One region of the Streptomyces sp. NPDC051064 genome, then DNA from elsewhere that is predicted to be linked to it. Evidence: riboswitches for the same ligand, from Rfam matches in the RefSeq annotation. Region 1 holds a riboswitch; each other region holds the start of a gene.

Region 1 (3,264 bases):
CGGTCGGTGGATCCGCCGAGGGTGTGGCTGAGCAGCAGGACGAGGGCGAACGAGCACAGTGCCCCGACGAACGCACCGCCGGAGACCGACACCGCTCCCCCGCCGACACCCAGGACGACGACCACGACCGCCCCGGTGGACGCCCCGGAGGAGACGCCGAGGACGAAGGGGTCCGCCAGCGGGTTGCGCAGCAGCGACTGCATCACGGTGCCGCACACCGCGAGCCCGGCCCCGCACACCGCGGCGAGCAGGGTGCGGGGCATGCGCAGGTTCCAGATGATGCCGTCCCGGATCGGGGTCAGCCGCCCGTCTCCCAGGCCGAGGTGCGAGGCCACCGCGGACCAGACGTCCGGGACGGAGATACGGGCGGGTCCGATCGTGACGGCGACCGCGACGGACAGGACGAGCAGGGCGACCCCGGCGCTCCACAGGACGCCGTCGCGCAGGACCCGGACTCCGGGGGCCGTCCGGACCGCGGGCGGCTGCTCCACCCGTACGTCCGGGGCGCGTTCGCTCCTCGTCACCCCGCGAGCCCGAACGAGCGCAGCCCGGCGGCGACGCGCTCCACGCCCTCCACGGTCCGGATGGTCGGATTCATCGCCTGGCCGCTCAGCAGGACGTACCGCTTGTGCCGGACGGCGTCCATGTTCTTCGTGGCGGGGTTGGACTCCAGGAACTCGATCTTCTTCGCTGCGCTCTCGGCCGTCTGCGACTTCCGGGTCAGGTCCCCGATGACCAGCACGTCGGGGTTCCGGTCGGCGACCGTCTCCCAGTTGACCTGGGGCCATTCCTCGTGCGTGTCGTCGAAGACGTTCTCCGCGCCGAGCTCCTCGGTGATGATGCCGGGGGCGCCGCAGCACCCGGCCAGGTACGGGGCCTCGGAGTTGGCGAACCAGTAGAGCATCGTGGTGCCGGACGCGTCGATGTCCGCGGTCGCCCTCTCGATGCGGCCACGGAGGCTCTTCACCAGCTTCTCGCCCCGTTCCGGGACGCCGAACACCTTGGCCAGGTCGCGTACTTCGCCGTAGACGCGGTCCATGGTCAGGGGCTTGGAGCGTGAGCCGTCGCTGCTGCCGGTGTTGTCCTTGCCCGCGCAGTCGGAGGGTGCGAGGTACGTCGGTACGCCGAGCTCCTCGAACTGGTCGCGGGACGCCACCCCGCCTTTGCCGAGGGTGGACTCGAACGAGGCGCTGACGAAGTCGGGTTCCTCGGCGAGGACCTTCTCGGAGGAGGGCTGGTTCTCGGCGAGGCGCTTCACCGTGGATTCGTCCTTCTCCAGGCCCTTCATCACCGGGTCCGTCCAGGTCGCGGTGGCGGCCAGCCTGTCGGCGAGGCCCAGGGAGAGCAGGATCTCCGTCGATCCCTGGTTGAGGGAGACGGCGTGACGCGGTGCCGCGTCGACGGTCACCGTACGGCCGCAGTTCTTGAGCGTCACGGGAAAGCCGTCGCCGGCGGCGTCCCGTGCTGCGCCGTCGGGAGTGTTCCCGCCTCCGCCGCAGGCGGTCAGAAACACAAGTCCCGCGATGAGCAGGGCTGTTCGGCGTACGGTGCTGGCTATGAGCGGCACGGAGTCCTCGGCATTCTCTGGGCTCATGCGCGGAGCCCGTACGGAGTTCCGCTCCCGGTGCGGAAGCGGTTGCCAGCAGGTCTTCGGACTCGGGTTCGTCCGGACGAGGCGCCTTCCCGGTGCACCCGAGGGTGTTCCAGTGGCTGTGGCCCCGCCCGTCCCCCTCACCGCTGCGCGTCAGCTCCGGATTCTCACCGGATTCCCTGACTCCACGTGGAGTGTGACTGGCGCCTGCAAGCTATCACGCGGCGCGCCGGCGGCCTCGGGGGCCGTAGCCGGTACGGCGGGGGCTTCTCCCCCTCCGTACCGGCCGGCCGTCGCGCGGGTCAGCGCTTGGGGTGAACCGATTCGCCGCCATCGGCCTGCGGCTTCCCGCCGCGGCGGGCGAGCACGGACGTGGTGCCCCAGTAGGCGAGCAGGACGGTGCGCAGTCCCAGGATCTCCAGGTGCTCGCCCAGGCGGCAGCGGACGGCCCGCCCCTTGCCTCCGGCGCTCATCGGGCGTCCGCCGGGCGGGTGTTCCACGGGCCCCCGGGGTCGTCGTACGCGTCCGCGTAGCCGGGTCCGGCGATCGGCCAGTCGGCGAGCAGTTCCTCGGGCAGCGCGAAGGAGTCGGCCAGCTCCGGGGCGTGCGCGGCGACGGCCGTGAGGAGCTCCTCGACGGCCTCGGGCAGGGCGTCCACCTGAGCGGCGCTCAGGAGGCCGGCGGCCAGCAGGTCACCGCTGTTGCGGGACACCCATTCGAGGGCGAACAGCCGCTCCAGGTCCCCGAGCCGGTCCCTGGCCGCCCCCTCGGGCAGCGTCGCGCGGGCCTCGGCGTAGGCCTCGGCGGCCTGCCGGTACGCGTAGGCCTCGACCCCGCGCATTGCGGGACCCGAGGCCGCGTTCCACCGGCCGAGGGTGTCGGCGTCGGGTGCCCGCAGCGCGCGGGCCCTGGCCCGGGCGAACCAGATGTCCTGGACCGAGGCGAGGAGCCGGCCCAGGAAGTACGGGTCGGCGAGGTCACCGGGGTGCGGGGCCCGGTCCGGGGCGTCGTCACCGCCGGGCTCGGCGGCCAACAGCATGTCGGCCGCCGCCTTGGCGTACAGGGCGATGTTGTCGCCCTCCGCGGTGATGGCCCCCTCCACGCCCGTGACGAGTTCGGTCATGCCGTTGTTCTCCAGCAGCGCCTGCGCGCCGCAGCGTTCACGGCTCTCGACGATGACGTCGCGGGCCCGCCAGGTGATCCACGCCTTGGCGACATCGACCAGACGTACCGCGTCCGTCCGGGCGTCCTCGTCCGTACAGGCTTCCCAGCGTTCCTGCGCCCTGCGGTACAGCAGGCTCATGGCGAAGACCATGGCCATGGCCGAGGCGAGCGGTCCGTGGTGCGTCCGGTGGGCGTTCACCGGCACCGGTGGGGCGCCCCGTGAGCCGGAGATCATCCGGTGGCCGCCGTAGCGTACGGCGACGGCCAGGGTCGCGCGGGCCGAGCCCGCCGCGCAGGCGCTCATGGAGATCCGGCCGGGGGTGACCCGCCCGATCGAGGTGAGGAAGCGCCGCCGCCTGTCCCCCCGTCCCGTTCTGAACTCCCCTGGCGCGTCGCCCTCCTCGGCTGATCCCAGCAGGGCGTCCCGTGCCACGAAGAGCCGGTCGAACGAGGTCAGGCAGTGGTCCACCGGGCTGCCCATCCGGGCCGGGAGCCGCCGTACCCGGATA
Region 2 (3,264 bases), on a different contig from region 1:
CCCGCCGCAGATGCCCAGCACCGGGCGGCCCTCCGCAGCCCGCCGCAGCAGGGCGTCGGCCAGCCCCCGCTCGCGCAGCCACGCCAGCGCCTTCACGGTGCCCCGCGTCCCGGGCACGATCACGAGGTCCGCGTCGACGAGCTCCTCCGCCCGGTCCACGAACCGCACCACCACACCCGGCTCGGCCGCCAGCGCGTCCACATCGGTGAAGTTCGACATCAGCGGCACCGCGCACACCGCGACCCGCAGCACGTCCTCGCCGTGCGGCGGCGCCACGACCGACTCCCGCACGGTGCCGCGCATCGAGACGCGCAGCCCGTCCTCCTCGTCGATGCCCAGCCCGTGGGCGTACGGCAGCACCCCGTACGTCCGCCGCCCCGTGAGCCCGAGCAGCATGTCGAGACCGGGCTCCAGCAGCGACACGTCACCGCGGAACTTGTTGACGAGGTATCCCGCGACCAGCGACTGGTCCTCGGGGCTCAGCAGCGCCGTCGTGCCGAAGAACGAGGCGAACACACCGCCCCGGTCGATGTCGCCGACCACCAGCACCGGAAAGCGCGCGGCCCGGGCGATGCCCATGTTCACGATGTCCGTCCGCCGCAGATTGATCTCGGCAGGACTGCCCGCCCCCTCGCAGATCACGGCGTCATACGTGCCCCGCAGCTGCTCCAGACAGTCCACGACCGTCCCCAGCAGCGCCTCCTGGCGACCGCCGTGGTAGCCGCGCGCACTCATCTCGCCGACCGGCTTCCCCATCAGGACGACCTGGCTCGACCGGTCGCCGCCGGGCTTGAGCAGCACCGGGTTCATCAGCGCGGACGGCTCCACCCGGGCGGCCTGCGCCTGCATCGCCTGGGCGCGGCCGATCTCCGCCCCCTCCCGGGTGACGAACGAGTTCAGCGACATGTTCTGCGCCTTGAACGGCGCGACCTTCACCCCCCGGCGCACCAGCCACCGGCAGATCCCTGCCGTGACGACGCTCTTGCCCGCGTCCGAGGTGGTCCCCGCGACCAGCAGCCCGCCGCTCATCCGACTCTCCGTCCCATGGCCAGCCGCCCCGCCGCGCACACGGCGAGGGCCAGCACACTCACCCGGCGCGACAGCCGCACCGCGCGTTCGATGTCCGTGACCCGCACATCCCGGCCGGCCTCGCCGTTGAGCACCGGCCGGTGCTCGACCCGCCCGCCGTACGCGAGGGTGCCGCCGAGCCGTACGCCCAGCGCCCCCGCGAACGAGGCCTCCACCGGGCCCGCGTTGGGGCTGGGATGCCTGCCCGCGTCCGCCCGCCAGGCCCGGACCGCCTCGCGCGGGCGCCCCCCGGCGGCCACGGCGAGCACGGCGGTGAGCCGGGCCCCGGGCCAGCCGGCGGCGTCGTCGAGCCGGGCCGACGCCCAGCCGTAGCGCCGGTAGCGGGGCGACTTGTGCCCGACCATGGCGTCGAGCGTGTTGACGGCCCGGAAGGCCACCAGCCCGGGCACTCCTCCGAGCGCGCCCCACACGAGGGCTCCCACGACGGCGTCGGAGGTGTTCTCGGCGACGGACTCCACCACGGCGCGGGCGATCTGCTGCCCGTCCAGCGACTGCGGGTCGCGGCCGCACAGATGCGGCAGCCGCTCCCGGGCCAGCTCGATGTCCCCGGCGGCCAGCGCCCCGCCGATGGCGCGGGCCTCGCGCCCCAGCGAGGTGCCCCCGACGACGGACCAGGTGGCGGCCGCGGTCAGCGCCACGGCGGCGGCGGGACGGTTCCGGGCGGCACGCGCGGCCAGGACGGCGGCGCCCGTGGCGCCCCCGGCACAGACGAGCGTGTGCAGGACGCCCCAGCCGCGGTGGTCGCGCCACAGGCGGCGCTCGGCGCCCGCCGCTGCACGCCCGAAGGCGGCGACGGGGTGGCCACGCCGGGGATCACCGAACAGCAGGTCGCCGATCAGGCCGGCGGCGGCTCCGTACGCGAAGATGCGGTCGGCTCGCACCGCTCAGCCGGCCGTCGCGCCTCGGAGGACCTTCGTGACGGGGGGTGAAGCGACCGACGCAGGGCAGCCAGACATGGCGTATGTCCTCACTCAGGGTCCGCGCCCTGGTTCGACGTGACCGGCGACGAGAGTCTCCTGGCTTCCGGATCCGCAGTTCCTCCGGCCTTCCAGCCCGCGGTGGCGGGCCGTGACTTCCGTGTGGAGGCTGCTCCCCGGTGACAGTGGCGGGACCGCGCCGGATTCGCACCGGCTTCCTCTCCTGTCGCCGTAAATGGCTCCGGCAGTCCACCATGCCCCGTGAACGCCCGTCAACCTGCCGTTGACCTGCGAGGCTTCAATGTGCTCAGACGCACACCGGGCCGGACACACGTGGTGTGTCCGGCCCGGGCGGGAGTCCGCGTGGGAGCGGTCAGGCGACGATCAGATAGATCCCGTACGCGACCGCCGCCGCGCACAGCCCGAAGCAGGCGTACGCGCCGGTGCGCACCAGGCCGTTGGCACCGCCGCCGCCCTGCGCGGCCGACGTCTGCCTGGCCATGCCCGTGATGCCGAGGGTGAAGAGGCCGACCAGTGCGACGGTGACCACGAGGCTGACGCCGAAGACGGACGCGAGAGCTGCCCAGTCGATGTTCATGCGGATTCGTCCTTACACCGTGGCCGGGTCGGCCGGGGTTCCGGCCGTCGTGGCCGGGGCCGAGATGGTGGTCTTGAGCTCCGGTACGACGGCACCGGCGGGCGGCGGGCTGACCGCGGAGACGGCGGTGGTGACGACGCCCGCGGGCTCGGCCTCCGCGTTCACGTTGGTGTGGTCGACCGGCTTGCGGCGCGACAGCAGCCAGATGGCTCCGGAGCCCGCGACGAGGAGGACGGCGACCACCCCGACGCCCCAGGGCCCCTGCTTGGTCAGGAACTCGGCGCCCGCGCCCATCAGACCGGCGGCCGGCAGGGTCAGGCCCCAGGCGACGAACATCCGGGTGGCGGTGGACCAGCGGACCACGCCTCCCTTGCGTCCGAGACCCGCGCCCATGACGGCACCGGAGCAGGACTGCGTGGTGGAGAGGGAGAAGCCGAGGTGCGAGGAGGCCAGGATGACCGTGGCCGCGCTCGTCTGGGCCGCGAAGCCCTGCGGCGGACGCAGGTCGGTGAGGCCGCTGCCCATGGTGCGGATGATGCGCCAGCCGCCGAGGTAGGTGCCCATCGCGATGGCGATACCCGCGGAGGCGATGACCCAGACCGGCGGGTTGGAGCCGGGAGAGAGGACGCCACCGGTGACCAGGGCCAGGGTGATGATGCC
Region 3 (3,264 bases), on a different contig from region 1:
CCCGTCGGCCGGTGTCACGAGTCCCTCCGGCCCGCCGACCTGTACGAGCAGTGTGGCCGCCCCGGTCACGCAGAAACCCAGGGGAACCCGGTAGGCCCGCCAGAGTTGGCGGGCGGGTACACCGGCCGGCCCCAGCAGCACGGTGACGGCGGTGAGGAGGATCAGTGCGGCTCCCGGCCAGGGCGGCAGCGAGATCGCCAGAATGGTGAGTCCCAGACCGAGTACGGCTTTGTCCACGGGATGGCGGCGGCGCCAGCGACTGCTGTGCGCCGCCGCGTCGATCGGCAGCACGAGTCTCAGTCCCCCCGGGCCGCGGGTTCCCCGGCGCCGGAGCCGTCCTGCTGCACGCTCGCGCGCAGCTCGCCCTGGCGGCGCCCGCGTCGCAGACCGAAGTAGTAGGCGAGGACGCCCGCGCCCAACGCGGCCTGGAGGGCGAACAGCGCCGACTCGATCTCGCCGGACGGTGGTTCGTACAGCGGGGAGAACCAGGGTTCGTATGCGGGATCGATCTCGGTGATCGCCGTCTCGGCCTGGGCGTCGGAGCCTGTGAACGGCTCCTTCTCGTCGTCGCCGAGGCCGAGGGCCAGCGGCAGGACGGCCAGCGCGGCCACGACGAGCAGCAGAAGGGTGTTGATCTTCGTGTTCCTGTTCATCGGGCCACCGCCTCGGTCTCGGCCGTCCTGGTCCGGTCCCGCCTGCCGGCGAGGAACACACCGAGCCGGGTCAGATCTCCCTTGCTGGACTGCACGAGGAGCCGCATGACCAGAACGGTCAGGAGCCCCTCGCTCACCGCCAGTGGGATCTGGGTGACCGCGAAGATGGAGCCGAACTTGCCGAGCGCGCCCAGGAAGCCGGTGCTCGGGTCCGGGAAGGCGAGCGCCAGCTGCACGCTCGTGACGCAGTACGTCGACAGGTCGGCGACGAACGCGCCGAAGAACACCCCCACCATCAGCGGCACGTCGTACCGGCGCAGCAGCCTGTAGACCGCGTACCCCGCCCAGGGCCCCACGATCGCCATCGAGAAGACGTTGGCACCCAGCGTGGTCAGCCCGCCGTGGGCGAGCAGGAGCGCTTGGAACAGCAGGATGATGGTGCCCAGGACCGCCATGATCGGCGGACGGAACAGGATGGCCCCCAGCCCCGTGCCCGTGGGATGCGAGCAGCTCCCGGTCACGGAGGGGATCTTCAATGCGGAAAGAACGAACGTGAAGGCCCCGGAAGCCCCCAGAAGCAGCGTGCTCTCGGGGTTCTCCCGGACTTCACGCGTGAGTGACCGGACTCCGTGGACGACGAACGGCGCGGACGCGACACCCCAGGCGATCGCGTGCGCCGGAGGCAGAAAACCCTCGGCAATGTGCATGACTCAGCAGACCCTCTCCAGCACCTCGTGGATGGTTGAAGTGCCTTGGCCGGTCTCCTGGCTTACGGGTACCACCGCCCGAACTCCGCCTTCCCGGGTCACAAGGACCCAGTGGCTGCCCGCGAGGGCCGGAGCCGGACTTCCCGATCACAGTGGCGAGGGCCGCACCGGCATCACACCGATTTCCCGTTCACCAAGGCGTGGCGACAGTAGTGCCAGGTGGGGGACGATGACAAGCGGGCCTGAGGTCACCGAGGGCCGCCACCGGCCCTGCCGGGCGGGGCCCGGTGGTCTCCCGCGCCGACGGCCGCGACGGACGGCGCGGGGGATCGCGGCGGCAACCGTCACGGTCCTCCGGCCTCGCGTCGCTCGTGCGTGGGGGCCAGGCACTCCCGCACGACGGTGACGCCGTCCGGCTCCTGGCCGTCCGGGTGGTCGACCGTCAGCGTGTCGTACATGCGGATGAGGCGGGGCTGCGCAGCCTGCCCAGGAGTCCGGCCTGCTCGGCGGGTCGGCGTACACCGCGGACGACAGCCCGCGCCGGCGCGCGCCTTCTACGGGCGGCGCCCCCAGGCGGAGACCAAGGGGGCCGTCGCCAGGTCGAGTCGTCCGGTGGCGACGTTGGACAGGTGGCGGTCGATGTCCTCGTCGGTCGCGATCCCCGCCGCCACGAGCCGGCCACGGATCTGCCGGACCGTCGCTGCCTCGAGAACGGTGCAGGCCGGCGAGGTGATCGGGAAGTAGGCATCCGCCTGTACGTCGTCGAGGCCGCCTTCGCGCAGCAGCCGGGGCAGTGTCCGGCCGTACGTGAGATCGGCACCGCGTGCGGCCATGAGCTCACGGAACCCGGAGCGCAGACGGTTGGCGAGCCGCTGCTCGGGGCCCGACTCGTCCGGGCACAGCAGAGGCTGCAGCCCCGGATCGGCATCCTCCAGGAGCAGCACACCACCCGGTCGCAGCGCCTGGATCATGCGGCGCAGCGCCTCCGCGCGGTCGACGACGTGCACCAGGACCAGCCGGGCGTGCACGAGGTCGAAGCCACCCGGCGGCGGAGGGTCGGCGGCGACGTCATGGCGCATGACCTCGACGACTTCGGAGGCGGCTTCGCGTGCCCAGGACACGTCGATGTCGGTGCAGACCACCTGCCCCGTTGCTCCGACCCGCTCGGCAAGACCCGCGGGCACGGAGGGGCCGCCCGCCCCGACCTCCCAGCACCGCATGCCCCGGGTGATGCCGATCCGGTCGACGTGCCGGAACGTCACCGGATCGAACAGCTCGGACAGCGCACCGAATCGGATGCCTGCCTCCGACTGCTGGTTGTCCAGCAGATACCCGTGGTCCGTGCTGTGATCGGCCATGCCCTGCGCCACCGTCTCTCTCCGTCCGTACACGAAGTCCACCACGCGGCGCCCGCTCCCCGCCAACCGGTCCGGGCGTCCTCCGGACCGCGCGGTGAGCCCCCGGCCCCGGGGGCCACGGGTCACAGGAGCCGCTTGCGCCCCCAGAGGATGACGAAGGTGGCGACGGCGGCGGCGACGGCGAGCATGATGCCGGCTCCGAGCCACTGCATCGTCTGCATCTGGGAGACGGGGAGGTAGTCCATGGACCAGCCGATGACGTGCTTGGACTCCAGGCAGGCGGTGTGCGCCCGGTCGTTCTCCACCTGGTCGAGGCAGGTGGTCCAGTCCAGGCGGTCTCCGGAGCCGGTGAGGAAGTAGGTGCCCTGTCCCTGCTGCTCCGCCTGGACAGGCAGCTCCGGCCGTACCGCACCGGGCCCGACGCCCTTGTCGGTGCTGACCGACATGATGTGTCCCAGGCTCCGCCAGAGTTCGTCCCAGACGAACCCGATCGCCACGACGATGCCGAGCGTGACCACCATCGACACCAGCGTGCGGCGCAGGAGC

What was found. Region 1 has a riboswitch for cobalamin ahead of ACIBCU_RS30100 (ABC transporter substrate-binding protein). Riboswitches for the same ligand answer to the same signal wherever they lie in the genome.
Region 2: linked by a shared signal. The riboswitch ahead of ACIBCU_RS00300 (cobalamin biosynthesis protein) and the one ahead of ACIBCU_RS30100 (ABC transporter substrate-binding protein) in region 1 are both predicted to bind cobalamin.
Region 3: linked by a shared signal. The riboswitch ahead of ACIBCU_RS33085 (energy-coupling factor ABC transporter permease) and the one ahead of ACIBCU_RS30100 (ABC transporter substrate-binding protein) in region 1 are both predicted to bind cobalamin.

What each region holds. Positions count from the first base shown of each region.
Region 1 is NZ_JBITFK010000009.1:279,959-283,222, forward strand. It holds gene ACIBCU_RS30095 (FecCD family ABC transporter permease) at 1-524, opposite strand, end outside; gene ACIBCU_RS30100 (ABC transporter substrate-binding protein) at 521-1,594, opposite strand; cobalamin riboswitch at 1,624-1,811, opposite strand; gene ACIBCU_RS30105 (hypothetical protein) at 1,894-2,064, opposite strand; gene ACIBCU_RS30110 (acyl-CoA dehydrogenase) at 2,061-3,264, opposite strand, start outside.
Region 2 is NZ_JBITFK010000001.1:52,221-55,484, reverse strand. It holds gene ACIBCU_RS00305 (cobyric acid synthase) at 1-1,029, opposite strand, end outside; gene ACIBCU_RS00300 (cobalamin biosynthesis protein) at 1,026-1,970, opposite strand; cobalamin riboswitch at 2,099-2,228, opposite strand; gene ACIBCU_RS00295 (hypothetical protein) at 2,380-2,604, opposite strand; gene ACIBCU_RS00290 (inorganic phosphate transporter) at 2,617-3,264, opposite strand, start outside.
Region 3 is NZ_JBITFK010000011.1:140,071-143,334, forward strand. It holds gene cbiQ (cobalt ECF transporter T component CbiQ) at 1-291, opposite strand, end outside; gene ACIBCU_RS33080 (energy-coupling factor ABC transporter substrate-binding protein) at 297-653, opposite strand; gene ACIBCU_RS33085 (energy-coupling factor ABC transporter permease) at 650-1,360, opposite strand; cobalamin riboswitch at 1,390-1,595, opposite strand; gene ACIBCU_RS33090 (methyltransferase domain-containing protein) at 1,915-2,718, opposite strand; gene ACIBCU_RS33095 (ABC transporter permease) at 2,841-3,264, opposite strand, start outside.